DNA from 4 places in the Patulibacter ginsengiterrae genome. Region 1 is predicted to be linked to each of the others. Evidence: riboswitches for the same ligand, from Rfam matches in the RefSeq annotation. Region 1 holds a riboswitch; each other region holds the start of a gene.
What was found. A riboswitch is a leader RNA that binds a small molecule or an ion and turns the genes downstream of it on or off. The one in region 1 is predicted to bind cyclic di-AMP.
Positions count from the first base shown of each region.

Region 2: linked by a shared signal. The riboswitch ahead of ACVUH9_RS04965 (NlpC/P60 family protein) and the one ahead of ACVUH9_RS13070 (septal ring lytic transglycosylase RlpA family protein) in region 1 are both predicted to bind cyclic di-AMP.
Region 3: linked by a shared signal. The riboswitch ahead of ACVUH9_RS15680 (peptidoglycan DD-metalloendopeptidase family protein) and the one ahead of ACVUH9_RS13070 (septal ring lytic transglycosylase RlpA family protein) in region 1 are both predicted to bind cyclic di-AMP.
Region 4: linked by a shared signal. The riboswitch ahead of ACVUH9_RS07820 (peptidoglycan endopeptidase) and the one ahead of ACVUH9_RS13070 (septal ring lytic transglycosylase RlpA family protein) in region 1 are both predicted to bind cyclic di-AMP.

Region 1 covers NZ_JBWDOG010000008.1:164,585-172,062, reverse strand. Annotated here, with positions in the region: gene ACVUH9_RS13090 (N-acetylmuramoyl-L-alanine amidase) at 1-1,285, opposite strand, end outside; gene ACVUH9_RS13085 (winged helix-turn-helix transcriptional regulator) at 1,415-1,783, opposite strand; gene ACVUH9_RS13080 (sigma-70 family RNA polymerase sigma factor) at 2,266-3,369, opposite strand; gene ACVUH9_RS13075 (hypothetical protein) at 3,718-4,350, shown strand; cyclic di-AMP (ydaO/yuaA leader) riboswitch at 4,473-4,641, shown strand; gene ACVUH9_RS13070 (septal ring lytic transglycosylase RlpA family protein) at 4,651-5,517, shown strand; gene ACVUH9_RS13065 (fatty acid desaturase) at 5,837-6,742, opposite strand; gene ACVUH9_RS13060 (TetR/AcrR family transcriptional regulator) at 6,816-7,478, opposite strand, start outside.
Region 2 covers NZ_JBWDOG010000002.1:327,007-334,484, reverse strand. Annotated here, with positions in the region: gene ACVUH9_RS04975 (ATP-binding protein) at 1-1,206, opposite strand, end outside; gene ACVUH9_RS04970 (acyl-CoA dehydrogenase family protein) at 1,412-3,427, opposite strand; gene ACVUH9_RS04965 (NlpC/P60 family protein) at 3,601-4,416, opposite strand; cyclic di-AMP (ydaO/yuaA leader) riboswitch at 4,428-4,572, opposite strand; gene ACVUH9_RS04960 (amidohydrolase family protein) at 4,752-5,900, shown strand; gene ACVUH9_RS04955 (DUF3159 domain-containing protein) at 5,922-6,770, opposite strand; gene ACVUH9_RS04950 (MFS transporter) at 6,881-7,478, shown strand, end outside.
Region 3 covers NZ_JBWDOG010000012.1:53,712-61,189, reverse strand. Annotated here, with positions in the region: gene ACVUH9_RS15685 (metallophosphoesterase family protein) at 1-748, shown strand, start outside; gene ACVUH9_RS15680 (peptidoglycan DD-metalloendopeptidase family protein) at 761-2,977, opposite strand; cyclic di-AMP (ydaO/yuaA leader) riboswitch at 2,983-3,136, opposite strand; gene ACVUH9_RS15675 (ABC transporter permease) at 3,502-4,698, opposite strand; gene ACVUH9_RS15670 (ABC transporter ATP-binding protein) at 4,695-5,378, opposite strand; gene ACVUH9_RS15665 (peptidoglycan-binding protein) at 5,368-6,633, opposite strand; gene ACVUH9_RS15660 (hypothetical protein) at 6,630-7,157, opposite strand; gene ACVUH9_RS15655 (response regulator transcription factor) at 7,279-7,478, shown strand, end outside.
Region 4 covers NZ_JBWDOG010000003.1:280,558-288,035, reverse strand. Annotated here, with positions in the region: gene ACVUH9_RS07850 (prolipoprotein diacylglyceryl transferase) at 1-179, opposite strand, end outside; gene ACVUH9_RS07845 (murein hydrolase activator EnvC family protein) at 282-1,502, opposite strand; gene htpX (zinc metalloprotease HtpX) at 1,841-2,749, shown strand; gene pspAB (PspA-associated protein PspAB) at 2,883-3,470, shown strand; gene pspAA (PspA-associated protein PspAA) at 3,615-3,905, opposite strand; gene ACVUH9_RS07825 (PspA/IM30 family protein) at 3,902-4,669, opposite strand; gene ACVUH9_RS07820 (peptidoglycan endopeptidase) at 4,857-5,330, opposite strand; cyclic di-AMP (ydaO/yuaA leader) riboswitch at 5,518-5,667, opposite strand; gene ACVUH9_RS07815 (cell wall-binding repeat-containing protein) at 5,801-7,120, shown strand; gene ACVUH9_RS07810 (hypothetical protein) at 7,117-7,395, shown strand.

The DNA of each region.
Region 1 (7,478 bases):
TGCCGCCGACGGTGAAGCGTCCGCTGACCGTCAGCTGGGCGCCGTAGGCGACGGCCGCCGACGGGACCGAGATCGTGAGCGCCTTCTTCGCGACAGGCGCCGAGGCCGGGACCGTGCCGACCCGCCCGCGGATCGCGTCGAGCTGACCGTAGAGCACCGTTCCCGGGCAGTCGGTCGCGCAGCCGTCCTGGTGGCCGCTGATCCGGTTGAGCGCGACCTCCTGCCCGCCCGGCCAGCGGTTGCCCGCGCCCCCGGAGGAGACCAGCGAGACCGTCCCGGAGCTGGGCGCGGCGTGCAGCGGCAGCTTCCAGCTGATCAGCGCGGCGACGGCGTTGATCGCGGCGTCGGGGGCCGGCTCGCCCGCGAAGGTGCCGATGATCGCGATCCCGGTCGAGACGCTGTTCCAGCCGACCGCCTGGGCGCCGATCACCGGCTGGTCGATTCCCCCGGCTCGTCCCTCGAAGACCTGGCCGTAGCGGTCGACGAGGAAGTTGTAGCCGATGTCGTTCCAGCCGTTCGACCGCATGTGGTACTCGGCGATCGCGCGGACGATCGCCGCGCTGCCCTCCGGCCCGTAGCCGTTGCCGTTGACCGTGTGGTGTACGAACGCGAGCTGGACCTGCCCCATCGAGGGACCGCTCTTCGGGTCCAGGCCACCCGCCCAGGCACTCCGGGGAATGATCGTCGGGGCCGTGACCCGCGGCGTCGCCTGCCCCGCGCTGCGGCTGCGGGCCCGTCCGTGCCCGAGCACGCCGCCGGTGGCGACCGCCCGCGCCGTCGCCCGCGCACCCTGCCGCTTGGTCCCGGAGGGGACCGCGACGAGGTCGAGCCGCAGGTCGCGGGACGGGCGGCGGCGGGCTCGCAGCTGGAGCTCGTCGGCGTCGCCGAACCAGACCGGATCGCTCATCGCCGCGCGGCGCCCGTCGGGGGCGTGGCCGTCGTGCGAGGAGAGCCCCTGCCAGCCGCTCCAGCGTCCGCCGCGGGTCCGGGCCCGGACCTCGATCCCGGCCCCGGCGAGGGTGGTGACCGGGGCGCCGAGCAGGTCGAAGCGGTGCGGGGCCCGCAGCGGGCCGACGACCGCGCCTGGGACGAGAGCGCTGCGACGGACGATCATCCGTCCCGGACGCGAGGCGGCGACCGCCCCGGCTGGTCCGGCGGTGGCGCCGAGCCAGGTCGCGGCGCCGACGGCGAGGCCCGCGCCGACCGCGCGGCGTCGGGTCAGCCTCCCGTCGAGGAACGAGTACAGCGAGGGTCGGCCGTCCCGGGCGCGCGACGGTCGCGACACGCTCGGACGGTCTTCGGGGCTCGGAACGGGGGCCATTGCTAGTCCCAACCGGGAACAGCACCCAGAGTTCCGGTCCCGGCCACGAATTGCAACCCGTGCAAGCCGTGGATCAGGCCAGGCGCCGGGCGCTCAGGCCGACGTCAGCACGTTGACGACGGCGGCCTCGGCGTCGCTCGTGCACGTGTCGGAGCCACCGAGCCAGCGGCGCCCGTACTCGCGCATGTCCTCGATGATCGGCAGCAGCGCGCGGCCCTTCTCCGTCAGCGCGTACTCGACGCGCGGCGGGACCTCGGGGAAGGTCTGGCGGGCGACGATGCCCTCTTCCTCGAGCCCGCGGAGGCGGAGCGAGAGCGTGCGCGGACTGATCCCGCTGAGCGACCGCTCCAGCTCGCAGAAGCGCGTGTTGCCCTCGGCCAGATCGCGGACCAGCAGCAGCGTCCACTTCCCGCAGACGATGTCGGCGGTGCGGCACACCGGGCAGGAGGGATCTACAGCCATACCCAACACTTTACCGAATGAAGCGCGCGGCTCCGACGAATCGACGCCGCGGGGTGCTCTGATCTCCCCGGAGCTCGACCGCCGGCAGCGTCACGGCCGGGCGAACAACCGTCCGGTCGTCGCCGTCGGCCGCCCTCCGGCCCGTTGCGGCGACGTCGGCCATCGAGGTCCCCTCACGGCCCTCCGCGCGCAGCCGCGGGTCGAGGTCGTGGGGCCGCGCGCGGACGGCGGGGCGGCGGGCCTCGCTCCACAACGCCTCGTCCGCGCAAACGCCTCCCCCACCAACGCCTCGCCCCGCCAACGACGAAGGGCGCCTCGCGGCGCCCTTCGGAGACCACGCGCGAGCCCGAGGACCCACGCGTGGATGAGAGGTGTTCGTGGACCGCGCAGGTCACCGCCGGGAAGCGCGAGCTGTACGGCCAGTAGTGCCGAGCGAGCTGCGTGCCGAGATGCGCCGGTATCCGCGCGCCTCGCGCCGCCCGCTAGGCGACGTCGCGGAGCTTCTGAGCCTCCGCGAGCGACTGCAGCTTCTTCAGCGACTGGTTCTCGATCTGGCGGATCCGCTCACGCGTGACGTTGAAGCGGTGGCCGACCTCGTCGAGCGTGCACGGCTTCTCGCCGCCGAGCCCGTAGCGCAGCTCCAACACGCGACGCTCGCGGTAGGAGAGGTTCTCCAGCGCCTCGCGGAGGTGCTCCTTGGTCAGGATCTCCGCCGCGCGCTCGTACGGGGACTCCGCACGCTCGTCGGCGATGAACTGACCGAACTCGGACTCCTCCTCGTCGCCGACCGGCTTCTCCAGCGAGACCGGGGCCTGGGCCGACCGCTTGATCGACTCGACCTCCTCGGGGTCGATGCCGGTGACCTCGGCGATCTCCTCCGGGGTGGGCTCACGACCGAGCTCCGTGACGAGCTTGCGCTCGGCGCGGCCGATCTTGTTGAGCTTCTCGACGACGTGGACCGGAATCCGGATCGTGCGGGCCTTGTCGGCCAGCGCGCGGGCGATCGCCTGGCGGATCCACCACGTGGCGTACGTGGAGAACTTGAAGCCCTTGCGGTAGTCGAACTTCTCCGCGGCACGGACCAGGCCGAGCGTCCCCTCCTGGATCAGGTCGAGGAACGGCAGGCCCTGGTTGCGGTAGTTCTTCGCGATCGAGACGACCAGGCGCAGGTTCGACTCGACCATCTTCTGCTTGGCGTCGAGGTCGCCGCGCTCGATCCGCTTGGCGAGATCGACTTCCTCGGCGGCGGTCAGCAGGCGGACCTTGCCGATGTCCTTGAGGAACAGCTGGAGGCTGTCCGTCGTCATGTCGGGGCGCAGGTCCAGCGGCGTGGCCACGCGCTTCTTGCGGGTCCGCTTGTCCGGCGCGCGCTCGACCTGCGTCGCCGAATGCGCCGGATCGATCTCGTCGACGAGCTCGATCTCGATCTTCTCGAGGTACGTGTTGAGCTCCTCGACGTCCGAGTCGTCGAAGTCCAGTTCGGCGATCGCCTTCTGAACCTCGGCGTGCGTCAGCACACCGAGCGTCTGGCCCCGGTGGACCAGCGTCTTGACCTCTTCGAGTTCCTGGAATTCAACTGCAGACATATATGAGGCGTCCCATCGGCGCTCCGTCGACCTTCGACGGGGCGGAAATGCATAAGAGAAGAGAGGAGCGCGCGTCGGCCGAATCAGTTGTCAGGCGCAAGCGGCCCAGGCTACCGACAGCGTTTCCACAGTCTACCACGCCGTGAGCGCTGCTTCCCGCGTGCGTAGCGCGAGTCGCAGGCCTCGGAGTGATGTCAGGGTTGAGTACACCGCCCGAGCCGAAAAGGTGCACTGCCTGGGCGGAAAATACCGCCGAAACGGGGCTCGTGTGCCCAATCGCACGCCCCAAGTGCACGATCGTGCGCGCCAGGTGCAGATTCCGGCCAAGTGCGCGACGATAGCCCGACGATGGCCGACGCTGATCAGGGCAAGGACCGGACCGACGAGGGCGGCGTCCTCGGCAACCTGCCGTCGACCCGGCCCCAGCGGCGGAGTCGACGGCGCACACCCAACGACGATGCGGCGGCGGGCTCCTCCCGCTCCGGCTCCGGGACCGCGAAGGCCGCAGCCCGGGGCACGACCGCGACCAAGGGCTCCTCGGCGGCCGCGAAGGCCGGCGGCGTCCGGAAGCCGACGGGCAGCGGCGCGTCCGGAACGGGCAAGGCGACGGCAGCGACGAAGGCCGGCGGCAGCGCGACCAAGGCCGGCGCACCCAAGGTCGGGGCCGTGCCGGCCGAGAGCACCCGCAGCTCGGCACCCAAGCGCGGCAGCGCCACCAAGACCGGCGCCCGGGCTGCGACCGGCGCCTCCCCCGCGACGCCGCCGAAGCGCGGCCCTGCGGCCCACGGCACCCGGCGGACCGCCGCCCCGACCGCGATCCCCCCCGTCCCGCCCGCACCGCGCTCCGGCTGGGCGACCCCGGCCCCGCCCGAGTCCGACGACGCCCGCGGCGGGCTCGACGTCGGGGCCATCGTCGGCGGCGCCGTGCGGACCGGCGAGCGGCTCGTACGCGGCGTGCTGCGCCGGATCACCCCGCGCTGAGCCCCACCCGGCCGCCAGGTCGTCGGACCGACCGAACGCTCGGTCCGACCCGTCCGCCCGTCACCACCGACGCCGTCCGGACCGACCCCGGAGGGCCGAGGACGCGCCGGAGTTCTGTGCCATACTTCCGGCCGCCGAGTTCGGGACGACCTGATCGTCTCGAAACGGGGGACCCACTGTGAGCGACCTGAGAAGGCTGCTTGCTGGGGCGAATCGGACCGGTTCAGGTCCGTAGCGCACTCGTTCCGCGCGAGCCCGACAGCTCACCTCGTAGGCGCAGAACGAGACCCATTGGATTCCGTGACCGCACTGAGCTTCGCGCGTCGCACTGCCGTCCTGACCGGCATGCTGACGTTGTTCGCCCTCCCTGCTGCCGCTTCTGCGGCCGAGGCCCCCGAGGGCAGTCCCGCCGTGACCGGCGGCGTCACCCCCGCGACGACGGCCGCGACCGACGCCGCGACCCCCGCTCCGGCCCTCGGCAGCCCCGCCCCCGCCCCGGCGATCGTCACCTCCGCCGAGCTGGGCGGCGCCGGCAGCTGGACCGCCTCCGGCTCGACCGCACTGGGTCGCCCCGTCAAGATCAGCGGCAGCTTCCGCTCCGCGCTCGCCGGCAAGGCGATCCGCGTCGAGCGCCGCAGCCCCGCCGGCAACTGGATGCGGGCGACCACCGGCCGGATCCGCTCCAACGGCCGCTTCGTCACCTACTGGCGGACCAGCTCGACCCGCTACCACGAGCTGCGGGTCGTGCTCGCCACCACCGCCGCGAGCAAGCCGCAGGCCTCCAGCACCCCCCAGGCGAGCACCCGCGTGACCGCCGACCAGGCCGGCACCGTCAACGTCGTCGTGCTCGGCCAGGCCAAGGCCACCTGGTACGGCCCCGGCTTCTACGGCCGCACGACGGCCTGCGGCCTCACCCTCCAGAAGAGCACCGTCGGCGTCGCCCACCGGACCCTGCCCTGCGGCACCCAGGTCGAGGTCCGGATGGGCGGCAAGCGCGCCGTCGTCCCGGTGATCGACCGCGGCCCGTTCGCCAACGGCGCCGCCTTCGACCTGACCAAGAACGTCGCCGACGAGATCGGCCTCGACGGGGTCGGCCAGGTCCAATTCGTCCAGCGCGACGACCTCGACCGGCTCGAGACGCCGGCCAAGGCCCCGGCGATCAACTAGTCGCGTCGGCGCGCTCGTTCCGGGCGCACCACGGGGTCCGCGGGTCGCCGCACCCGCCGCGGTGCCGCGGTGCCACAAGCGACTGATGCGGATATAGGGTCCTATAGGCGGTAAATCCGCATCAGTTCGGGGGCCCCGTCTCGAGGCGCCCCATCTCCGACCGCGCCCCGCCCCCGAGGGAGGCGCCCCGTCTCCGAGGCCCCCATCTCCGACGGCGCCCCCGTCTCGAGGCGCCCCCATCTCCGACGGCGCCCCCGTCTCGAGGCGCCCCCATCTCCGACGGGAGGGACCCATCCCCCAGGCGCCCCGTCTCGTCCGCCTAGTGCTCGTGATCCAGCGCGCGGAGCCGGCGGACCTCGTCGGCGGTCAGCGGACGACCGCGAGGGTCGACCATCGCCGGGTCGTTGGCCAGGTAGGCCGACTCGTTCTTCCGCCAGACCGCGATGTAGCGGTAGAACGGCACGATCGGGTGCAGGTGATGGACCAGGTGGTAGTTCTGGTAGAGCAGCAGCGGCGTCAGCAGCCGCTCCATCCCGATGATGTTGCGGGTCGTCCTGAAGCGGTCGGTCTTCGCCGTGTCGTGGAGCCCGTGGTGCGGGAGCCAGTCGAACGACCAGGCCAGCAGGAACAGCGCGATCCGCGACGGGACGAAGTAGAAGAGCAGCAGCTCGAGCCCGTGGCCGGTGGCGATCAGCGCGCCCAGGATCGCGAGCACGACGACCAGCGAGACCAGCGACTCGAGCTTCTCCGCCCGCGGGCGCGCGCCCAGGCGCGAGCCGTAGAACCGCAGGTACTGGAGGTCGATCGTCGCCCACCGCAGCGGCAGCAGCCAGCTCGGCCCGCCCTGCGTGTAGTGGTCGGGATCGGAGCCGTCGGTGTGGTTGGTGAACCGGTGGTGCTGCATGTGGATGAAGCGGAACACGCCGTGGCTGCCGATGAAGATGAAGAACGGCAGCGAGAGCCGGCCCAGCCAGCGGTTGATCGCCTGGTTCGACGAGGCGGCCGAGTGGCTCGCCTCGTGCGCGACCGTGAAGAAGACGAACGCCGCGATCCCGTTGAGGATCGTCGTCAGCGGCCACGGCCAGGCGTCGGCGACCCCGAGCGCGGTCGACGCCGCGTAGACGATCGCCGCCCCCGCGAAGAGGCCGACCGTCGGCCACGGCACGAGCGGGATCGGCTCCTCTGGACGCGGGATCGTGGTGATCCGGTCGGCGGTCGTGCTCATCGTCGTTCCCCGGTGCTCGTCGTGGACTGGCGGCAGCGACGATCGGCGTCCGCCCGAGACCGGTCGCCCGCGCTCACCGCGGCCCCTCGGCGCTGTTGATCGGGGCCGCGACGCCGAACAGCCGCGACAGGTGCTCCTTCAGCTGCACCCGCTCGACGTCGAGCTCGCCGCGGACGTAGCCGACCAGCAGCTCCATCGCCGCGCCGACCAGGGCCCGGGCCGTCAGCTCGGTGTCCAGCAGCGGCGGCGAGGCCTCGCCGAGGATCTTCCGCCCCGAGTCGCGCAGCAGGTCGCTGAGTCGCTGCAGCAGCTCGCGGCGCTGCTCCTCGAACTCCGCCCCGACCCCGACCGTCTCGACCAGCAGCACCCGGGCCCGCCGGGGATCGTCGACGAGCGCGTCGACGAAGGCCCCGAACGCCTCGCGGGCGACGACCTCGACGCTCCGATCGAGGTCCTGGAGGCCCGGGGTCATCGCCGCGATCGCGTCGTCGACGATCAGCTCGGCGAGCGCCAGCAGCAGCGCCTCGCGGTTGCCGAACGCCTCGTAGAAGTACCGTCGCGTCAGGCCCGCCTGGTCACAGACGTCCTGGACCGTCGATCCCGCATAGCCGGTCGTCCCGAAGACCTCGAGCCCGGCCTCGATGACCTGCTCGCGACGGCGGGCGACCCGCTCGTCGGCGGAGACCCCGCGCCAGGGGCGGGACGGGACGTCGGAGCGGAACGGTTCGGACCCAGC
Region 2 (7,478 bases), on a different contig from region 1:
GAGCAGCACCTCGACGACCGCCGGCCGACCGGCCGGTGCCGTCGCCAGCGCGTGGGGCAGCAGCACGTCGTCGTTCGCGCCGTCGGCCACGAGCGCCGCGAACGCGCGCTGGTGGGCGCTCGCCCGCAGCGACGGCGGCGTGTCCTCGACGATCGCCGCCCGGACCAGCGGGTGGATCAGCCGCGGCCTCCGCGCCCCGTCGAGGATGCCGGCGGCAGTCAGGCTGTCGACCGCCGCCGCGGCCTCGTCGACGGGCAGCTCGGCGACCGCCGCCGCGTGCCGCAGCTCGCTCTCGCCGCCGAGCACGGCGACCGCCTGCGCCAGCTGCCGGGCGGGCGCGCCGAGATGGCCGAGCCGGAGCAGCAGCGAGCGCCGGACCCCCGCCGGACCGGTGTGGGCGATCCCGGCGACGTCGACCTGCTCGGGCAGCTCGTGCGAGCCCGCCAGCTCGACGCCCAGCTCGGTGACGAAGAACGGGTTGCCGCCGGTCGCCTCCGCGCAGGCGCCGACCAGCGCCGCAGGCACCGTCTGGCCCCCGAACGCCCCCGACACCAGCTGCCCGACGGCCGCTCGCGTCAACGGCCTCGGCCGCACGACGAGCGCCCCCGTGCTCCCCTCCAGCTCGTGGATCAGCGGCAGCGCCGGCCCGGGGTCCGCCTCGCGGGCGCCGAGCACCAACGCGATCGGCAGGTCCTCGAGCCGCAGCGCGAGGTGCGCGACCGCGCGCAGCGAGGCGACGTCGGCCCAGTGCGCGTCGTCGAGCACCACCAGCAGCGGGTCGCTCGCCGCGAGGTTGGCGAAGAGCCAGCCGAGGCCGTGGAGGAGCTCCGGCGTCGGGTCGTGCAGCGGGCCGGCGTCCGCGGCCGGATCGGCCAGCGCGAGGAGCCGTGCGGCCGAGGCCGCCGGACCCCGGAGCAGTGCCTCGCGCTCGCCCGCCTCGGCGCCGAGCAGTGGACGCTCGACCAGCCGTCGCATGAGCCCGTACTCGACATCCTGCTCGAGCACTCCGCCGCGGGCGTGGAGCACGCGCAGTCCCCGTTCGCCGGCCGCGTCGCGCGCGTCGCGCAGCAGCGTGGTCTTGCCGATGCCGGCCGGCCCGACGACCAGCGCCAGGCCGCCGTGCCCCGACCGAGCACGATCGAGCAGCTTCGTGAGCGCGGCACGCTCGCTCTCGCGCTCGAGCAGGACCGATGGGTCGGCGTCCATGCGCCGATCCTAGAGAACGCCAACGCGCCAGATCACGCCGGGTCTCCGCCGTACGCAGGCAGACCTCGTCGCGCCGATGCCCCACGCCGCTTCCCGACCCGATGGAGCGGGCCATCAACGATCCGGCCCGCTCCATCGGCTCGCGGAAGGACCCGGCGTCGATCCGGTCCCGGCGCCCGGGCGTGCCGGGCGCCGGGACCTGCGCTCAGTTGACCTTGGAGGCCTTCTTCTCGGCCTTCGCCTTCGGCTCGGTGGCCGTCTTCCCCTCAGCGGCCTTCTTCGGCTCGGCGGCCTTGGGCGCGGCCGGTGCCGGCGCCGGCTTCTTCGCCGCGCCGACCGCCGGCTGGCGGTAGTCGTCGCCGAACAGGGCCCGGTCCTCGTCGGCGTACGGGATGCCCTCCTCGATCCAGGAGTAGCGGCCGCCCAGGACCTTCTGCGCCAGCTCGAAGTTGGCGTCGTCCTCGTTCGCGCGCAGCTCGGCGAAGAGGTCCTTCGCGCGGCGACGGGCCTGGAGGCAGAAGAGCCCGGCCAGCTCCTCGATCTCCTGCCGGCGCTCGGGATGCGCCTTGATCTGCGCGTCGGCGTAGGTCACGGCGGCGGCGATCGAGAACAGCTCGGCGCCGATGTCGACGATCCGGCCGAGCACGGCGCCCTTCTGCTCGAGCTTGGCGCCGTACCGGCCCATCGCGTAGAACGTCGTCCGCGCCAGCTTGCGCGAGTTCCGCTCGACGAACCGCAGGTGCGTCGCGAGCGGGCCGTGCTCCTCGTAGGAGCGCGGGTTCTGGCCCTCGCCGTGGGTCAGGGTCGGGAACCACTTCGCGTAGAACTTGCCGGCGCCGACGGCCAACTTGGCCTTCTCGGAGAGCCCACCGTCACCCTCGATCAGCTCGCCGGCGATCTGCAGGTGCTGGTCGACGGCCTCACGGGCGATCTGCAGGTGCATGATCTCCGTCGAGCCCTCGAAGATCCGGTTGATCCGCATGTCGCGCAGAGCGCGCTCGACGGGCACCGGACGCTCGCCGCGGGCCTGCAGCGACTCGGCGGTCTCGTAGCCGCGACCGCCGCGGATCTGGACCAGCTCGTCGGTGACCTTCCAGCCGAGCTCGGAGCCGACGAGCTTGGCGACCGCGGCCTCGATCCGGATGTCGGAGCGCTTCGAGTCGGCGAGGCGACCGGTCACGTCGACCAGCGCCTCGAGCCCGAAGGCGGTGGCGGTGATGAAGGCGACCTTCTGGGCGACCGGGTCGTGCTGGCCGACCGGCTTGCCCCACTGGACGCGCTCGGTGGCGAACTCGCGGGCGACGCGGGCGGCCCACTTGGCCGTGCCGGCGCAGATCGCGGGCAGGGCGAGGCGGCCGGTGTTGAGGGTCGAGAGGGCGATCTTCAGGCCCTGGCCCTCCTTGCCGATCAGGTTCTCCTTGGGGACGAAGACGTCCTCCAGCAGGGTGACCGAGTTCTCGATCCCCTTCAGGCCCATGAACTGGTTGCGGTGCTCGACGCTGACGCCCTCGGAGTCGTACTCCAGGACGAAGGCGGAGACGCCGCCACGGTGACCCTCGCTCTTGGGGATCTTGGCCATGATCACGACGATGTCGGCGATCGCGCCGTTGGTCGCCCAGAGCTTGCGGCCGGTGATCCGGTAGCCGCTGCCGTCCTCGGTCGGGATCGCCGCCGCGGCCACGCGGGCCGGGTCGGAGCCGACGTCGGGCTCGGTCAGGAGGAAGGCGGAGATGTGGTCCTTGGCCACCTTCGGGAGCCACTTCTGCTTCTGCTCCTCGGAGCCGAACAGCATCAGCGGCTCGGCGACGCCGATCGACTGGTGGGCGGACAGCAGCGCGCCGAGCGAGCCGTGCCAGGTGCCGACCATCGCCAGCGCGCGGTTGTAGTCCACCTGCGAGAGCCCGAGGCCGCCGTACTTGGTCGGGACCTTCATGCCGAAGGCGCCGAGCTCCTTGAAGCCGGCGATGACCTCGTCGGGGATCTTCGCGTCGCGCTCGATCCGGAGGTGGTCGACCTTCGTCTCGAGGAAGGTCTTGAGCTTGGCGAGGAAGACCTCGCCCTTGGCCGCCTTCTCCGCGTCGTCGGCGGGCAGCGGGTTGATCAGGTCGAAGCGGAAGTCACCGAGGTAGAGCTCCTTGCCGAAGCTGGGCAGCTTCCACTCGGTCTCACGGGCCTCTTCGGCGAACTTGCGGGATTCGGCGCTGGTCGGTTCGGTCGTCACGGTGGTCGCTCCTGGGATGGATTGACTAGTCAGTCAACATGCCCAACGGTAGCGCGTCTGGCCGCCGAAGACGACCCCCGACCGTGACCCGAACGTCCCGGAACGACGACGGGCCGCCCCGGAGGACGGCCCGTCTCGAACCTATACGGCAGTCGCGGCGAGGCCGCGGCGGATCAGCTGGTGGCGATCCGGCGGGCGCCGACGTAGTTCGCGCCCCAGTAGCTGTCGTTGATCTGGTGCTCCATCACGCCACGGGTCGTGGCGGAGATGACCGTGGTCGCGCTGGTCGCGATCCCGACGTGGGACGCGCCGCTGCCGGCGGTCGAGAAGAAGACGAGGTCGCCGGCCTGGATCTCGGCCTGGGCGACGGCGGTCCCCTCCTTGTACTGCTCGAAGCTCGTGCGCGGCAGGTTGATGCCGGCCTGCTTGTAGATGTAGACCATCAGGCCGGAGCAGTCGAAGCCGCTCGGGGTCGTGCCGGCCGAGCGGTACGGCACGCCGATCTGGCCGTTGGCACCGGCGACGGCGGCGGCGAGCGCGGCCGGGGTGGCCGTGCCGGTGGCGCTGCGGGCCGAGGCTCCGGCGAGCTTCTGCTCGACGGCCGCGACGAACGACAGCTTCATCGTCTTCAGCGTCTCGAGGTTCGGCCGGCCGGTCTTGGTCAGCTTCTTCTGCGTCTGGTACCGGCGCAGGGCGACGCGGGTCCGTGCGCCGAGCGCACCGTCGGCGCGAACGCGGACCTTGCGCTGGACCTGCTTGGTCTGGGTCCGGGTCAGGCTGACCGCGCGCGTGGCCGAGACCGCGGTGGTCGTCGGCGCGGCGGGCGCATCAGGCGCGGCCACGTCGGGCGTCGCGGTGCCCGGGTCGGGCGCGGTGACGGCCGCGTCCGGGGCGGTGACCGTCGTGCCACCGGTCGTGTCGTCGGCGGAGGCGGTCGAAACGCCGCCCAAGGCCAGGATCAGCGCCAGCGCGGCGCCCCGTGTCGTCAATCTCACTGTGCTCGTACTCTTTCGTCGGCCTACGGGGTTAGCTGACGGGCGAGCGCAGAAAGAGCAGCGCTTCCACCGACTTCGTGGATTAGCCCCAGAACTGGGTGGGTCCCCCGTTCGCCGGAAAGGACTCCGGCGACTCGGCTCGGGGCACCGTAACAGAGCCGTCGGCCGGGTTACGTCAGCTCCTCTTCGCTGCAGGCCCGGACCCGGCGCCAACCGACCGTTCGGCGGCTGCTCGGCCTGCGCGCACGCCCCGGCAGCCCGCTCGCCCAGGGGCGGTCGATCGTCCGTTCCCCACGGGCTCCGCAGGGTCGCCGTATAGCCTCCGGATCATGCCGCTCCGTCCCGTCGCCGCCGACCTCGCGGCGCTCTACTACGCCGCCTCCGCCGAGCTCGGTGAGGCCCCGTGGTTCGACGCCCACACCCACATCGGGCAGAACGATCCGGACGGGCAGAAGGCGACGGCCGAGGAGATCGTCGCCGGACTCGACGCGGCCGGGCACCAGCGGGCCCTGACCTTCGCGATGCACGAGCCGGACGGCTACCGCGACGCCAACGACGTCGCGATCGCGGCCGCAGCGGCCTCGGGCGGACGGCTGGTGGCCCTGGCCCGGGTCTCGCCGACCGCCGACGACGCGTTCGCCGAGGCCGAGCGCTGCCTCGCCGCCGGCGCCCGCGGCTTCAAGCTGCACCCGCGCAGCGACGAGTTCGCCCTGACCCATCCGGTCGTCGAGCAGGTCGTGGCGCTCGCGGCCGAGCACCGGTTGCCGGTCCTCTTCCACGCGGGACGGGGGATCCCGCAGCTCGGCCGCGCGGCCGTCGGCCTCGCCGAGCGCTACCCCGAGGCGCGCCTGATCCTCGCGCACGCGGGGGTCAGCGATCTCGGCACCCTCGCGGAGCCGGCCGGGCGCCTGCCGAACCTCTTCTTCGACACCTCCTGGTGGCACCCGTCGGACCTGCTCCAGCTGTTCTCGACCGTTCCGCCGGCGCGGATCCTCTACGCCAGCGACATGCCCTACGGGCCGGGGATGTTCAGCGGCTTCGCGTTCCTGCGCTCGGCGGCGGCGGTCGGGCTGGAACGGGACGTCGTCCGCGAGATGGCCGGCGGACAGCTCGGGCGGATCCTCGCCGGTGAGGATCCGGTCGACCTCGGCCCCGCTCCCGGCCCGGCCGCGCTCGGGCCGCGACTGATCGCCGCCGAGCGGGTCGCCTCCTACGCCGCGGCGGCGATCCAGCTGGCCTTCCGCGAGAGCGACCCGACCGAGCCGATCGCGCTCGCCCGCTGCGGCTGCCAGACCGCCGACCCCGAGGGCGACGAGGGGCGGCTGCTCTGCTTCGCCGACCTGCTGCTGGAGCGGGCCCAGAAGCAGCTCGCCGACGGCGCCACCGACGCGCTCGACGCGCTCGGCACCGTGCTCGCCGCGGGCTTCATCGCGGCGACCCCGACCGCGGGCACGCCCGAGGTCACGTTCCCGGACTGAGCCCGGCGTCGACCGGCTCGCTCAGGTCGCGGTGGCGCCGTCGCCGTCGTCTCCGCGCTGGGTCAGCGCGTCCCGGCCGACCACCAGCCAGGTCAGCCAGAGGCCGAGCGCGAAGAGCGGGATCCCCATCGCGACCTTGGCCACGCCCAGCGCGACCAGCGCGCCGGCAGCGTAGAGCGGCAGTTGGACGGCCAGCCGGATCACGAACAGGCCGACCCAGATCCAGCTCGCCCGCGTGTAGACCTTCATCAGCTGCGGGTCCTTGCGCCACCCCATCCCTTGGCTGCTGATCGCGCTGATCGCCACCCCGATCAGCGGCCAGCGAATCAGGATCGAGACGAGGTACGCGGTCGCGTAGGCGAGGTTCAGCAGCAGGCCGGGCAGGAAGAAGTCCTCGGCCTTGCCCGTGCGCGAGACGACGAACCCGGCCAACGCGATCCCGGCGAGGCCGGAGAGCGCGAACTGGACGGTCTGCCCCCGGATCAGTCGCGCCACCGTCAGCACCGCGCCGACGGCAACCGCCACGATCGCGGCGAGGTTGGTGTCCTGGCCGGCGGCGGTGTAGACCGCGACGAAGAGCGCGGCGGGCACGGCCGACTCGGCCACGCCGAGCGGCCCGCCGATCGCGTCGGTCAGCGACGGCGGCGGCGACTGGTTCGGCTTCTCGACCTTGATCTCGTCGGCCCGGGTCGCCGATGCGCCGGCCTCGTCGCCCGCCTGCCCTGCGGCGGAGTCACGGTCGGCCGACGGCGAGGTCCCGGCTCCGCTTTCGGCAGCGGTGGCTCCCGCGTCGGCGTCGGGCGCGGCCTGCGGCGCGGGCTGCGGCCCGTCGGAGGTGGAAGCGGAGGGGTCGGACACGGACTCGGGCACGAAGCCCCAGCGTACCGGGCCGGAAGCGGTCGCTCTGCATACTTCTCGGAGCGTGCCGGCCGTTGCGGTCCCGGGCGCCGCTCGACCACCCGAATAAGATTGCTTGTCGCATGAAGACCACGACCGCCCGGCGTTCCCACCCCAACCTCACGCTGGCCGTCCTCTCGCTCGGTGCCCTCGCCTACTCCCTGCTCCAGTCACTGGTGGCACCAGCCCTCCCGGACATCCAGCATGCGACCGGGGGCTCCCCCAGCTCGGTCAGCTGGATCCTGACCGGCTTCCTGCTCAGCGCCTCGGTGACCACGCCGATCCTCGGGCGGCTCGGCGACATCCACGGCAAGGAGCGGGTCCTGCTCGGGGTGCTGGTCGCGCTCGGGATCGGGACCGTGATCTCCGCCCTCTCGTCCTCGATCGAGATGATGATCTTCGGGCGGATCGTGCAGGGCGCCGGCGGGGGGATCTTCCCGCTCGCGTTCGCGATCATCCGCGACGAGTTCCCGCGGCAGAAGGTCGCCGGCAGCATCGGCCTGATGTCGTCGCTGCTGGGGATCGGCAGCGGTGCCGGCGTCGTGCTCGCCGGGGTGATCGTCGACCACCTCTCCTACCACTGGCTGTTCTGGTTCCCGCTCGCCGCGATCGTGCTGGCCGCGGTCGCCACCTACCGCTACATCCCCGAGTCGCCGATCACCGCCCCGGGGCGGATCAACT
Region 3 (7,478 bases), on a different contig from region 1:
GCGGCTGGTCGCCCCCGATCCCGCCTTCGCCCGCACGATCCCGCGCGAGGGGGCCGCGGCCCAGGCGGCGGTCCACCGGCTGCTGGCGTCCGGCCGCCTCCCCGGCACCACCGCGCCGGTCCGCGCCGACCCGTCGCGGCGGCTGCTCGACGCCCGGGCGGTCGTCGCCCGTCTGCACGCCGCCGGCCTCGCCGACGACCGCGACGGGCGGGCCGACAGCGTCCGCGATCTCGGCTCCGGGGTGCGGGTGGTCCTGCTCGACGACGTCCCCCGCGGCGGGGCCGACGTCGGCGCGGTCGATCCCGCCCAGCAGGCGTTCCTCGATCGGGCGCTGACCACCGCCGGCTCCCGCTGGATCCTGGTCGGCTTCCACGACCCGCTCGCCCGGACCGCCAACGGGCGCGCGATCCGGGCGCGGCTGGCCCGTGCCCCCCGGGTCCTGGCCACGATCGGCGGCGACACCCACCGCGACCGGATCGCGCCGGTGCCGACCCCGGCCGGCGGCTACTGGAGCCTGACCACGACCGCGCTCGCCGACTGGCCGCAGCAGGGACGCGCGCTGCGGGTCCGGGCGACCGCCGGCGGCGGCGCGGTGCTCGAGACCTGGAAGCTCGACACCGCCCCGGATCCGCTCGCCGACCGCGCCCGTGAGCTGGCCTACCTCGACGCGCAGGGCGGCCGGCCGGGCGGCAACGGCGGGACCGCGCGGGACCGCAACGTGCGGCTGTTCAAGCCGCCGCTGCGGTGAACGGCGCCCCGCTCAGCCGGCGTCGCCGGACGACTCGGAGCCGGTGTCGGCGGCCGCGCCGTCGTCAGAGGACGACCCCGCGCTGACGTCGGCAGCCGGCGTCTCGTCGGGCGTCGGCGCGCTGCTCGTGTCCGCCGCCGGGGCCTCCTCCGCGGCAGGCTCGGCGCTCGCCTCGGGGGTGGGCTCGGGGGTCGGCTCCGGATCCGGTGCCGGGGCCTCGGCGACCGGGGCCTCCTCCGCGACGGGCTCGGGGGTGGGCTCGGGATCCGGTGCCGGAGCCTCGGCGACCGGGGCCTCCTCCGCGGCGGGCTCGGCGCTCGCCTCCGGGGTCGGCTCCGGATCCGGTGCGGGAGCCTCGGCGACCGGCTCCGGATCGGGGCTGGCCGTCTCGCTCGCCGGGGCCTGCTCGGCCTCCGTCGACGGCTCGCTGCTCGCGGCCTCGGCGGTCGCCTCAGTCGCGGAGGTCTCCTCCGTGGCCGGGGCCTCGCTGACCGGAGCCTGCTCGGTCGTCGTGGCCTCGGGCGCGGCGGTCTCGGCCGTCGATGCGGATTCGCCGGCCGACGTCTCAGGCGTGGCCGCCGCGGTCGACTCGACCGGTGCGCTGGTCGTCGCCGGGGCCTGCTCGGGTGCGGCCGACTGCTCCGCAACCGGGGTCGGGGCCTGCTCCGGAGCCGGCTCGACCGGGACCGCAGCCGGGGTCGCAACTGCTTCGGGCGCCGCCGCGACGGCGGCGCCGGCCTGGGCCGACGCCGTCCCGACGCTGGCCCCGCTGGTCGACAGGCTGCTGCTGCGGGACGTGGCCTTGGCCTTCGTCGTCGCCTTCGTCGTCTTCGTGACCTTCTTCGCCGTCGTGGCCAGCGACCGGGTCGAGGCGCTCGCCTTGCCCGCACCGCTGTAGTAGGGCGCCGGGTTGATCGCCTTGCCGTTGCGGCGGACCTCGAAGTGGAGGTGCGGACCGGACGTCCGACCGGTCATCCCGACGTAGCCGACGACGTCGCCGGCCTTGACCTTGGCGCCCTTCTGGACCGCGTTGCGCGACATGTGGGCGTAACACGTCTGGAGACCGTTGGCGTGATCGACGCAGACCAGGTTGCCGTAGCCACTCTGGCTGCCCGAGAACGCGACGGTCCCGGCCGCGTACGACTTGATCGCCGTCCCGATCGGCGCAGCGATGTCCATCCCCGCGTGGATCCGGCCGCCGCGCGGACCGTACGGCGAGCTCATCGTCCCGCTGATCGGCTTGGCCGTGCCCGAATCCGACGTGCCCGTGTCGGGCTCCGGGGTCGGGGTCAGCGCCGGGGCCGGCGCCGAAGCGCCGCCGGCCGAGGACGAGCCGGAGGAGGAGGACGAGCCGGAGGAGGACGAGCCGGAGGAGCTGCCCGCGGCCGCCGACGCGTCGCCGGCCGCACCGTCGCCGGTCGCGCTGCCGTTGTCGCTCGTGGCGGAGCCCGGGTCGGTCGTGGCGTCGCCGCCCTCGTCCGCCCCCGTGGACACCTGGGTGGTGCGCGCGGAGGTCGTCTCGGCGCCGCCCTGTCCGCTCCCGGCTGCCGCGGTCCGGTCGCTGGCGGCCTTCGCCCCGACCAGCACCAGGTCCTGGCTGCCGTCGGTGCGGGTCTTGGCCGAGACCACCTTCAGCTTCGGCACGCTGCCGTTGCCGGAGAGCGAGACCCCGCGGGTCGTCGCGCCCTGGGTCGCGAGCAGCGCGGTCCAGGTCTCCGGACCGACGACCCCGTCGACGACCAGCTGACGCTGGCGCTGGAAGCGCTCGACGGCGCTCTGGGTCCGGCCGCCGTAGGTGCCGTCGACGGTGATCCCGAGCCGGCCCTGGACGTTGCGGACGTCCTCGCCGGTCGCCCCGGCGGCCAGCATCGCGTGCGAGCGCGCGTCGTCGCTGACGGCGGCGAAGCTCGCGGTCACGCCGGCGCCGGTGGACCCGTCGTCGGTCGTCGTCGCGGTGTCGCCGCTGCTCGCGGCAGAGGCGCTGCTAGCGATCGGCGCGGCGCTACCGCCGACCATCGCCACGCTCATCGCCATCGCCATCTTGCGACGGCGACGGTCGCGGGCGCGCTGGACGGGGACGCTGATCCGACGCTCGCTCGCCCAGGCGGTCGAGCGCTGCCAGATCGACGGATCGGCCAGGTCCCGACCACTGACGCCAGTGGTGTACGGGAAAGATCGCACGAGCGGCGACGCGTCGCCGACCCCGTGATCACGGTGCTGTCCGGACATACCGGCTACCTCCTGTTGGAGGCCTACGAGGTGAGCTGACGGGCTCGCGCTTCAGGAGTTGCGCTACGCCGGTACCGGCGATTCGCCCCGGCGACCTTCCGGCCGCAAGTGGTTCCCCCGCCCCCGCGCATCTGACGCAGGGCTCGGCCTTGTACTCCGCAGAACACCGTAGCGAACGCCCACCGTCGGCGGCGCCGGTGGGTTATGTCGCCCTGCCCGGGGCGCGCGAGGAGGGGTGCAGGGAGGGGTCGGGCGGAGGCCCGTGACGAGGCGGAGGTCGGACCGAGCGGAGGTCGGACGGAGGCGCAGGGCGACCGGCGCCGCTCCGCGATGTGTTCGCCACCGTGGAGGTGGACAACACATCGCGCTCCCAGCGCCACCCCCGCCGGCCTCCGCCGCGCGCCCGACCGGCGGACCTCGGCCACCCCCGCGCGCCCGCCGGCCACCCGGCCCACCTCGCCCCCGCCTCCGCCGGCCACCCCGCCCGGCCCCGGCCCCGGCCCCCACCCACCGACCTCCCCCACCTACGCGCTCCGCAGCGCCTCGGTCGGCGGCAGGCGTGCCGCCCGCAGCGCCGGATAGGCCCCGGCGATCGCGCCGATCGCGACCGACGCCCCGACCCCGGCCGCCAGCGCGTCGACCGGGATCACGATCCCCCAGCCGCGACTGACCGCGAAGGCGACCGTTCCCGCCGCCCCCAGTGCGCTCCCGGCGAGGCCGCCGAGCAGCGACAGCAGCAGTGACTCGCAGACGAACTGGACGGCGATATGGCGACGGGTCGCCCCGATCGCTCGTCGCAGGCCGATCTCGCCCCGGCGCTCGAGCACCGAGATCACCATCACGTTGGCGATCCCGACCCCGCCGACGAGCAGCGCGACCGCCCCGAGCCCGAGGAACAGCCCCGTGAACGCGCTCTTGGCCTCGGCCCGGGCCGCGATCGCGTCGGACGGCCGACTGATCTGGACCTCGTCCGGTGCCTGCGGCTTGACCGACGGCGCCAGCAGCTCCCGAACCTGCGCGACGTCGTCGGCGACGGTCCGGACGTAGACCGTCGTCGGCGATCGCACCACGCGCGTGAAGGTCCGCGCGAACGGATAGCCGATCAGCGCGGTCGCGTCGAGGGCGGGATCGAGCAGGACCGGTCGCATGATCCCGACGACCGTCAGCCAGCGGTCGGCGGCGTAGACCTGGGCGCCGGGCGCCGTCACCCCCAGCCGACGCGCGGCGGTCACGCCGAGCACCACCGACGGCGTGCGCGCGCTGGCCGGGTCGAGGAACCGACCCGCCGCCAGGTCGACGCCGAGCGTCCGGGCCAGGTTCGGATCCGCCGCCGCGACCGCGAGCCCACCGGTGTCGGTGCTCGGGACGTAGGGCGAGCTGCGGACGACCGCGTCGTCGATCAGGGCGACGGCCGACGCGCCGGTCACGCTCTCGATCCCGGCCGCACCGGCCCGCGCGGTCGACGGCAGCCGCGCCTCGCTCCCGAACATGTCCTGCCCCGGCTGCACCGTGAGCAGGTTGGTGCCGATCCGGTCCAGCCGCGCGAGCAGGTTCGCCTGGCTCGACGCGCTGAGGCCGAGGATCGTCACGATCGCCGCGATCCCGATCGCGATCCCGAGCCCCGCCAACGCGGTCCGCAGCCGCCGGCTGCGCAGGCCCTCGGTACCGACGCGGAGGACGTCGAGCGGCCGCAGCCGCGAGCCCTCGGTGACGACGCTCATCGCCGCTCGTCCCCGACGATCCGGCCGTCGCGGATCTCGACCTGCCGCGGCATCGCCCCGGCCAGCTCGCGATCGTGGGTGATCACGACCACGGTCGTCCCGCGCTCGTGCAGCTCGCGCAGGAGCGCCACGATCCGCTCGCCGGAGCGGGTGTCGAGGTTGCCGGTCGGCTCGTCGGCGAAGACGATGCTCGGCCGCGCGAGCAGCGCGCGGGCGATCGCCACCCGTTGGCGCTCACCGCCGGAGAGCTCGTTGGCCCGGTGGCTGGTCCGGTGCCCGAGGCCGACGTCAGCCAGGGCCGCGGCGGCTCGCCGTCGCCGCTCGCGGCGCACGACCCCGGCGTAGAGCAGTCCCTGGGCGACGTTGTCGGTCGCGCTGATCCCGGGCAGCAGGTGGAACTGCTGGAACACGAAGCCGATCTCTCGCGCGCGGAGACCGGCCAGCTGGCGGTCGCGCATCGTGGTCACGTCGTGGCCGGCGATCCGGACCGTGCCGCTGGTCGGCCGGTCGAGCGTCCCCATCACGTGCAGCAGCGTCGACTTGCCCGAGCCCGACGGGCCGACGATCGCCAGCAGCTCGCCGCGGCCGACGGTCAGGTCGAGCCGGTCGAGCACCGTCGTGTCGCCGCCGTAGGTCTTGGTCACGCCGCACAGGAGCAGCAGCTCGTCGTCATGCGACATCCGGCACCGCCACCCGGTCGCCCTCGTGGACTCCGGGCCCGGAGACCTCGGCGAGGCCATCGGAGAACATCCCGACGCGGACCGGCACGACCGTGGTCGTGGCCCCGCGGACCACGCGTAGCGCGTACTCCCCGCCACGGTGTGCGACCAGCGCGGTCACGGGGACCGCGAGCGCCCGCCGCCGGATCTCGCGCGTGAGCGCAACGCTGACCGGCGCGTGGTCGAGCCGCCCGGCGGCCTCCGAGCTCCGCAGCCGCACGAGCACGTCCAGCTTCGCCTTCTCCTCGCCCGAGCCGCCGCCCGCCCCGCCTCCGCCGCCGTCGCCGCTCCCGCTCGAGGTGACCGGGCCGACGTCGACGATCCGGCCGCCGACGGTCCGCTGGTTCGGCAGCGTCACGGTGACGCGCGCCCCGCGCCGGGCGAGCTGCTGCTTGGCCGCGTCGAGCGGGACCCGGACCAGCCGCACCGTCGAGGTCGCCTCCAGGACGGTGGTGCCGTCGCCGAGCGGGACGCCGACGGCCGCCTCGACCGACGCGATCCGGCGCGCGCCGTCGGCGAAGACCACCTCGCCGAGCACGACCCCGCCGGTCTCCGCCCGATCCGTGGCTCGCTGCCAGCGGCGGACGGCGTCGGCGGTCCCGCTGCTGAAGACCCCGTCGACGGTGAGCGGGCCGTAGCCGAGCGCGGCCAGGTTCAGCTGGAGCTGCCGGACGTCGCGCCCGCGCAGGCCCGCACGGAGCGTCCGCCAGGCGGGGATAGTGCCGTACAGCAGCCGGACCGGGCGCTGGTCGACGCGGTAGAGCACGCCCCCGCGCCGGACGACGTCTCCGACGGCGGCGGTCTCGGTCAGGGTGCCGGAGCCGGACGTTCCGCCCCCACGCCCGTTGCCGGCTCCCTGGCCCTCGTTCGATCCGTCGCCCGACGAGCCGGAGCCGGAGCCACCGGCCCCGGAGCCCCCTCCGGACCCCGAGCCCGAACCGCCGGTTCCGGACCCCGAACCGCCGTCGCCCGACCCCAGACTCGGGGACCCGGCCCGGTGGACCAGCGCGACCGCCTCCCCGTAGCCGTAGGTCCCGCCGACGATCTCGCTCTCGCGCAGCGTCCGCCGCTCGACCGTCGCCGTGCTCGAGGGCGCGCCGGCCTGGGCCTCCGCGCCCGGTCGCCCGGACCCCGGCCAGAGCACGATCGTCGCCGTCGCCGCGATCGCGACGACCAGCGCCAGCGCGACCGCCCGCCGACGTGCCCGCCGGCTCACTGGCTCGGCGCCGCCGTCGGCGCCGCCATCGTCACGCGGCCGCCCGGTCCGCCGCAGGCCTTGATCGCGGCCTTGAAGGTCGGCGACTCGGGATCGATGTCGATCATCTTGGTCGCGCCGCTCGCCGTCGGATCGGGCATGTCGACGCCGTGCTCGCGCATGCACTTGGCGGTCTTGATCGCCTCGTCGGTCGCCGCCTGCTTCTCCTCCGCGCTCATCGCCGGCGCCTTCGGCGCGAGCTTCTCGCAGGCCTTGAACGCCCCGTCGACCGGCGCGGCGCCCTCGGCGTCCGCCCCGCGCACCACGCTCATCTGGTTGCCGTCGGCGCTGACCTTCGGGTCGGGCATGTCGACGCCGTGCTCGCGCATGCACTTGGCGAACTTGATCGCCTGGGCCTGGACCGCGGCGCCCTTGTCCTTCGGCGGGTCGTCGTCTCCGCTGCCGCCGCAGCCGGTGGCGGCGACGAGCGCGGTGGTGGTCAGGAGCAGGGTCAGGCCGTGACGGAGCCTGGTGGAACGGGACATCTCGGTCCTCCGGAATCGGGGTACGGACGCCGACCGTAGGCCCGCTCCCCTAACACGACCGTCACAGGCCGCCGCGACCATACGTGGGTGTTATGCGGCCATCGCTTGAATGACCTCCCGTATGCGCGTACTGCTCGTCGAGGACCAGCGCGATCTCGCGACCCTGGTCGCCAAGGGCCTGCGGGGACGCGGGTTCGCCGTCGACGTGGCCGCCGACGGCGCCGTGGCGCTGGCCAAGGCGGGAGCGGTCGACTACGACGTCGTCGTGCTCGACCGCGACCTGCCAGAGGTCCACGGCGACGAGGTCTGCCGGCGGCTCCG
Region 4 (7,478 bases), on a different contig from region 1:
CGGGCGCCGACGAGGCCGCCGAGCAGCGCCGCGAGCAAGGCCTCCGTCGCCTGTTCGGCCGGCCACTGCAGCTCACGGAAGCGACGCGTCAGCAGGGCCCCCGCCGCCAGGAACGCGAGGGCGAAGCAGAGCCCGAACGTCTTGAGGGGAAGACCCAGGAGATCGATCTCAGGCTGCACGCGGCACAGGCTACCGTCGCCACCGGCCTGTGGCCGCGGCGGTCCCGAGCGGTGCCGGTGACCCGGAGGCCCGGGCGGGCCACCGGGCCCGCCACGCGACTCCTAGAGGTAGCCCATCGGGTCGCGCTGGACGCCGCCGACCCGGGTCTCGAAGTGGATGTGCGGACCGGTGCTGTTGCCGGTGTTGCCGCTGGCAGCGATGACCTGGCCCTTGCTGACCCGCTGGCCGACGCTCACGCCGAGCCGCGAGTTATGGCCGTAGCACGTGGACAGTCCGCCCCCGTGGTTGATGCAGATGTAGTTGCCGTAGCCGCCGACCCAGCCGGCGATCGCGACCGTCCCGGAGGCCGCCGCGTGGACCGGCGTGCCGACCGGCACCGCGATGTCGATGCCCCCGTGGAGGCGACCCCAGCGGAAGCCGAAGGGCGAGGTGAACTGGCCGTTGGCCGGCCAGTCGAGCGCGCCGCTGCCATGCTTGACCCCGCCGCCGCTGGGCATCCCGGAGAGCTGGCCCTGGATCTTGGACTCCTCGCGCTCGAGGCCCTTGAGGTGCCCTTCGAGCTCCTTGCGCTCGCTCGAGACGCCGGACAGCAGCTTCTTCCGCTTCGCCCGGACGTCGTCGATGCTGGCGCGGGCGCCGACGAGCCGGCCCTTGACCTGGACGATCTCGTCGCGGCGGGCCTGGATCCGCGCCGTCGCGCCGCGCTGGGTGCGCTCGAGACCGCTCAGGCGGGCCTCGGTCGCGACGGCCTCGCCCTTCGCCTCGCGGACCGTGCGGATGACCTGCTGGTCCTGGCGGCCGATCCGCGAGAGGAACTCACCGCGCTCCAGCAGGTCGGCGAAGCCCTTGCTGTTGACGACGACCGAGACCAGGTCGGGCTTGTCGGCCTGGTACAGCTCGACGAGCCGCGCGGACAGGACCTTGCGGGCCTTGCCGAGACGGGCACGGAGCCGCACGAGCCGCTGGCGCTCCGACCGCAGGTCGCCCTGGGTCTTGGTCAGGATCGCCTGGCTGCGATCGAGGTCGGACTGGACCCCGTCCTGCTGGCGCTGGAAGCCGTCGATCTTGCCCTGGAGACCGCTGATCCGGGTGTTGAGGCCCTGGATGTCGGCGGTCAGCACGCGCTCGCGGCTGCGGCGCCGATCGATCTTGCCCTTCGCCGTCCCGATCTTGTTGCGGAGCTGATCGAGCTTCTGCTGAGACGCAGCGTCCGCCGACGGTGGACCACCGGCGAGCCCGGCGACGGCCGCGACCACGACGATCAGCAGCAGGGCGAGCCCGGCGGTCGGCAACGAGCGGAGGCGAAGGATGAAGTGGGGCACGGAAGGCAAGAGGAGGAACCGGTGCGGTCTCGGAAGCGTGGTCGACCGTCGGCCGGAGCGTCGGTCCGTCCGGAACGGACGACGTCGGCCGCCAGCGGAGCCGCGACCAGCACGCAACGTACGTCCTCCGTTCGCCGGCGCCAAGCGGTGCAACGGCGTTTGCGGGTCCGCGCGGGCAACGCGCCCGACGGCCCGCTCCCCGACCGACGCCCCGGCCCCGCCAGCCGCGACCCGCGAACGCGGCGGACCCGCTCAAGGCCCACCCGCGACCAGGTAAATCCTCAGTAAGACCGGGGGATCTCTCCGGGTCGGCGGCGCCGGTGTGAGACCATGGGGCCATGGCTCGAGGCGCATCGTTCGGCAAGGACACCGGCCTTCAGGCCCGAATGGTCGGGACGCTCTTCGCGCTCGGCCTCCTGTACGTGATCTTCGCCGGGGTCCTGACCGCCGCGTTGAAGGGCCAGGCCGGGCTCGTCATCACGATCTGCGTGGTGATGCTGGTGATCCAGCTGTTCGCCGCCGACAAGCTCGCGCTGCGCTCGATGCACGCCCACGAGGTGACCCCGGAGCAGGCGCCGGAGCTCCACGCGCTGGTCGACCGGCTCTGCCTCCAGGCCGACCTGCCCAAGCCGAAGGTCGCGATCGCCGACGACCAGATGCCCAACGCCTTCGCGGTCGGCCGCTCCCAGAAGAACTCGACGGTCTGCGTCACGACCGGGCTGCTCGAGCTGCTGCCTCCGGCCGAGCTCGAAGGCGTGCTCGCCCACGAGCTCGCGCACGTCGCCCACCGCGACGTGCTGGTGATGACGCTGGCGAGCTTCTTCGCCTCGCTGGCGGCGATGATCATGCAGAACGCGATCTGGTTCGGCGGCGGCAGCCGCGACAACCGCGACAGCGGCCCCGGCCTGCTGGTCGTGCTCGCCGTCTCGGCCGCCGTCTACGCGATCAGCTTCATGCTCCTGCGGGCCCTCTCCCGCTACCGCGAGTACGCGGCCGACCGCGGCGCGGCGGTCGTCACCGGGCGCCCGAGCGCGCTGGCGGCGGCCCTGGTCCGGATCAGCGACGGGATCGCTCGTACCCCCGAGAAGGATCTGCGCGAGGTCGGCGCCGTCCAGGCCTTCTACATCCTGCCGCCGCGGGCCAAGAGCGCGATGAGCCAGCTCTTCGCGACGCACCCGCCGACCGAGAAGCGGATCGCCGCGCTCCAGCAGATCGAAGCGCAGCTCCAGTCCGGCCAGACCTCGTGAGCGAGCTGCACGCGCCTCGCGGCGGGGAGCGCCACCGGTCGATCCGACCCGTGGCGGGCCACTGCGTCGGCTCGACCGTCGCCCCTCCCCATCCGCGATCCACGCACATCTCATCTCACGAAAGGCGGTGTCCATGGGCTTCCTGAACACGCTCTTCGGTCGCACGCAAACCGTCAAGCAGGTCCGTCCGGACCGGCTGTTCGCGCTGACGACCGCGGCGATCGACCTCCAGACGGCCCACGACATCGTCACCACCGGCGAGGCGGCGATCGTCTTCCAGCCACTGGCGACCGGCGACTTCACGCAGATCGCCGACGACGTCGAGCAGCTGCTGCGGAGCACCGGCGAGGAGACCGGCACCACGATCGAGCGCCGCGACGACGCCTACGGCTACCGCTGGATGGTCCTCAAGGACTCCGACGTCGACGATCAGGTGATCGGCGTCAACTCGGTGATGGAGTCGCTCCAGGCCGGCGGCTACGCCGACCGCGTGCTCTGCGCCGTGTTCGCGATGCGCGAGGAGCCGACCTCACGGCTGCTGCACCTGGTCTACCTCGCCAAGCGCGGCACCTGGTACCCGTTCGTCCCGCTTCCGGGTGCGGCCAAGGAGCGCGACCGCGAGCGTGAGCTGCAGCTCCGCGCGGTGCTCTCCCCGATGATGCCGCTCGAGCCCGAGATGGACCGCTGGTACCCGCTCTGGGGCGCTCCGCTCGGCGGCTGAGCCCCCGAAGGACCGCGGGCACGGGTAGACCGGTCCGAGCCGCCGGGTCGGCGGCAACGTGGTCCGCAGGCCCGGGGCCCCCGCTCGACGCGGGGACCCCGGCACGCCACGTACCCGATTCGGGACGCTCAGGCGTCCCGGACCTCAGGCCTCGGTGCGGTCGGGAACCAGTCCCTCGCCCGTGAACTCGCGGCCGGCTTCCTCGAAGCTGAAGTCGTCGGCCGGGATCAGGACGTCGCTGCTGGTCAGCTCGTCGTCGCCGAGTGGCACCCCGCGCTCGCGCACGAAGGCCAGCAGCTGCGCGAACCGCTCGCGGTAGGCCGCCTCGTCCCCCGCGTCGACCGCGGTCACGATCGCGTCGTCGATCTCGTTCAGCGCGGGGTGTTCGGCGTCGTCGAGCCGATACTGCTTGTCGTTGAAGATCCGGACGATCACGCGCCCGGCTCCTGGGCCTTCTCCGGCGACCCCTGATCGATCTGCGCGGCCGGCGTGCCGCCGCTGAGCTCGGCCTTCATCCGCTCCAGCTCGGAGTCGACCTGCGAGCCGCTGGTCAGCGCCTCGAGCTGGCGGTCGATGTCGTCCTTGCCGCTCCCGAGCTCACCGATGTCGCCGAGCGTGCCGGCTGCCTCGAGTTCCGCGACCGCGTCCGCACGGGCGCGCATGTTCTCGGTCTTGTCGGTGGCGCGCTGCATCGCCATGCCGACCTCGGCCATCGACTCGCCGACGCCGCTGGCGGCCTCGGAGATCCGGACCTGGGCCTCAGCGGCGCTGTACTGCGCCTTGATGACCTCCTTCTTGGTCCGGAACTGCTCGATCTTCACCCGCAGCTTCTGCTCGTTGGCGATCAGCGTCTCCTGCTGATTCTCCAACTCGGCGATCTGGGCGTCCTGGCCCTGGAGCTCGTTCTGGATCAGCGTCTTGCGCTCGAGCGCCGTGCGGGCCAGCTCTTCGTTGCCGGCGGCGAGCGCCTGGCGGGCCTGGGTGTCGAGCTTGACGACGGCCTGCTGCTGCTTGTCGGACTGCAGCTGCAGGCGCTTCTTCGCGGTAACGATGTCCGCGATGCCCTTCTTGACGTTCTGCAGGTTCTCCAGCTGCTTCTGGTAGCTGTAGTCGAGCGTCTCGCCCGGGTCTTCAGCCTTGTCCAGAACGCGGGACAACTTGGCCTTGATGGTGTTGGACATGCGGCCGCCGAGACCCATGTGGTCCTCCTTGTGGCGTGTGCGGGGAACTGCCCGCACAGCCTACCGATCCAGGCTCAAGCAACCGTCAACGACGAAGGGCACCGCGATGCGGTGCCCTCTCGTCCTCCCCGACCGAGCGAATCGGCCGGAAACCCCGTCCCCGACCCGCGAACGGGTCGAGCCGGAGTTGGTCCCTACAGGCGGGTTAGAGCCCGGCCGGGTGCACGACGTCGAACGACGCCGCGTCCTTGCGGTTGTTCGGGCGCCACTGCGGGCCCTTGAGGCGGCTCGTGTCGGCGGCGGCCGACGTGTCGAGGCGGAGACCGGCGATCACGGCGTAGGCGTGACCCTGGTTGCCGTAGACCGAGATCCACTGGCCGACGCCGGACTCGGCGGCAGCCCACTCGCCGTCGAACTCGTACGAGGAGAGCGGCGTCTTGAGGAGGTTGGCCCCGATCAGCGCGTAGCTGATGGTGCCGGAGCAGTCGTAGCCGGAGTCCTCGACCCGGGCGTGTCCGCCGCCCCACTTGTACGGCTTGCCGACGATCTTGTTCGCAGCGATCACGGCCGTCTGAACGGCGGCCGGGGCCTGCAGCGGGACCCGAGCGAAGTAGGCGGTGCGCCCGTCGACGGTCTTGCCCTTGTACCGCTTGGCGCGGACGCCGGCGGTGGTCTGCATGCCGGCGGGGATCGCGACGGCGCCAGCGGCGGCGGGAGCCGCAGCGGCGGGGTCAGCGGGGGCCGTAGCGGCCGGCTCGACCGGCGTCAGACCACCGGTCCGAGGGGTTGCTGCAGACGCGGTGCCGGCGATTCCGACGGCAAGCACCGCGGACAAGGCCATAGCTCGAGTAGTGAAGCGCACGTAACTGTTCTCTTTCGTCGGCCTACGGGGTTAGCTGACGGGCTAGCGCAGAAAGAGCCAGCGCTTCCACCGGAAGACCGGTGAATTAGCCCCAAGGAACATGTGGTTCCCCCGCTCACCGGGAACGACCCCGGCGATTCGGCTTGCGGCACAGTATCAGGGCCAGCGCAATGTGTCACCCAGCCCTGCACCTGATCCTGCAACGTGCGGGAATCGGCGCACCGCGGAGAGCAGCACGCGAGCGGGAGGGGCGCGGGCCGCGGGCCGTGCGGGTAGCGTTCAGCCCGATGCGCACGGAACGGGTCTGTCCTCGCCGCGCCCCGGTCCTGCTGGCTGCGCTGGTGACCGGGGCCGTTGCCCTCACCGGTTGCGGCGGCGACGGCGACAAGCCACCGTCGCCGTTCGTCGCGCCCAAGGGCGAGTCGAAGGCCGCTGCCAACCTCGGCTTTCCGGTCGTCGCCACGCGCAACACCACCCGCACCGCGACCAACGACCCGGACGACGCTGCGGCCGGGATCGCGCGCGCCATCTACTCGGGCGGCGCGGCCGAGACCCAGGCCCGCGTGGTCACGCTGGTCGACCGCAACGACTGGCGGACGGCGCTCGCGGCGACCTCGCTGATGGCGACGCCGATCGGCGCCCCGATCCTGTTCAGCGACGGCAACGAGCTGCCCGCGGCCACGACCGAGGCGCTGACCGCGCTCCGCCCCGTCGGCAGCGACGTCGCCGGGGGCGCCCAGGCGATCCGGATCGGCAACGTCGGCCGTCCCTCCGGCCTCCGCACCTCCGACGTCGGCGGCGCCGACTCCTACGAGCTCGCGCTGGCGATCGACCGCTTCGGTGCCGCCGCCCGCAGCCGCTCGAGCAACCGGGTGGTCGTCGTCAGCGGCGACCAGCCGGCGTTCGCGGTCCCCGCCGCCTCGTGGCTGGCCAAGACCGGCGACCCGGTCGCCTTCGTCACCAAGGACGCGATCCCGCCGGCGACCGCCCGCCAGCTGCGGACCCACCCCGGCGCCAAGCTCTACGTGCTCGGCCCCGACAGCGCGATCTCCCCCGCGGTCGCCAAGCAGCTGCGCCGCTACGGGACCGTCCGCCGGATCGGCGACCCCGACCCGGTCAAGAACGCGATCGCCTTCGCCCGCTTCAGCGACGGCGCGTTCGGCTGGAACGTCAACGAGCCCGGCCACGGCTTCACCTTCGCGCGGGCGGGCGACCCGCTGCCCGCGATCACCCTCGCGCCGCTGTCGGCGACCGGCCTGCACGGCCCGCTGCTGCTGCTCGACAGCGCCAGCAAGCTGCCCGAGCCCGTCCGCCAGTACCTGCTCGACGTCCAGCCCGGCTACCAGAACGACCCTGCTCGCGGCGTGTACAACCGCGGCTGGCTGACCGGTGACGTCGGCGCGATCGACGTCGCGGTCCAGTCGCAGCTCGACGCGCTGATGGAGATCGTCCCCGTCCGCGGCGCGACGACGGCCCCGAACCCCGCAACGACGACCGGCGCGACGCCCGCGCCGAAGACCGGGACCACGACGACCGGCACCCGGACCACGGGCACCACGTCGGCGCCCACCCCTCCCCCGAAGTCCGAGACGAAGAAGACCCCATGAGCGAAGCCGAACGCCCCGACCACCGCAACCTCGGTGCCGCGGTCACGATCGACGACATCCGCGAGCTGACCGGCGCCGCGACGCCGCACTTCGCGCAGCAGATCCGCAACCGCGTCGCCCGGCTGATCGCGGACCTGCCCGCCGACCATCCCGCGCGCCGGATCGGTGAGAGCGAGATCATCCGCCTGACCGAGCTCGGGCGCAGCGGCGAGGTCCGCGGGACCCCGGCCCAGCCCGGCATGCCCGGACTGCCGTCGACGGCCCTGCCGAAGTGACCCCGCGCTCGGGTGGGCCCTGGCCCACCCGAGCGCCCTCGCCGCGCCCGGGAGCCGGACACCAGCGCTGGTGTCCGACCGGA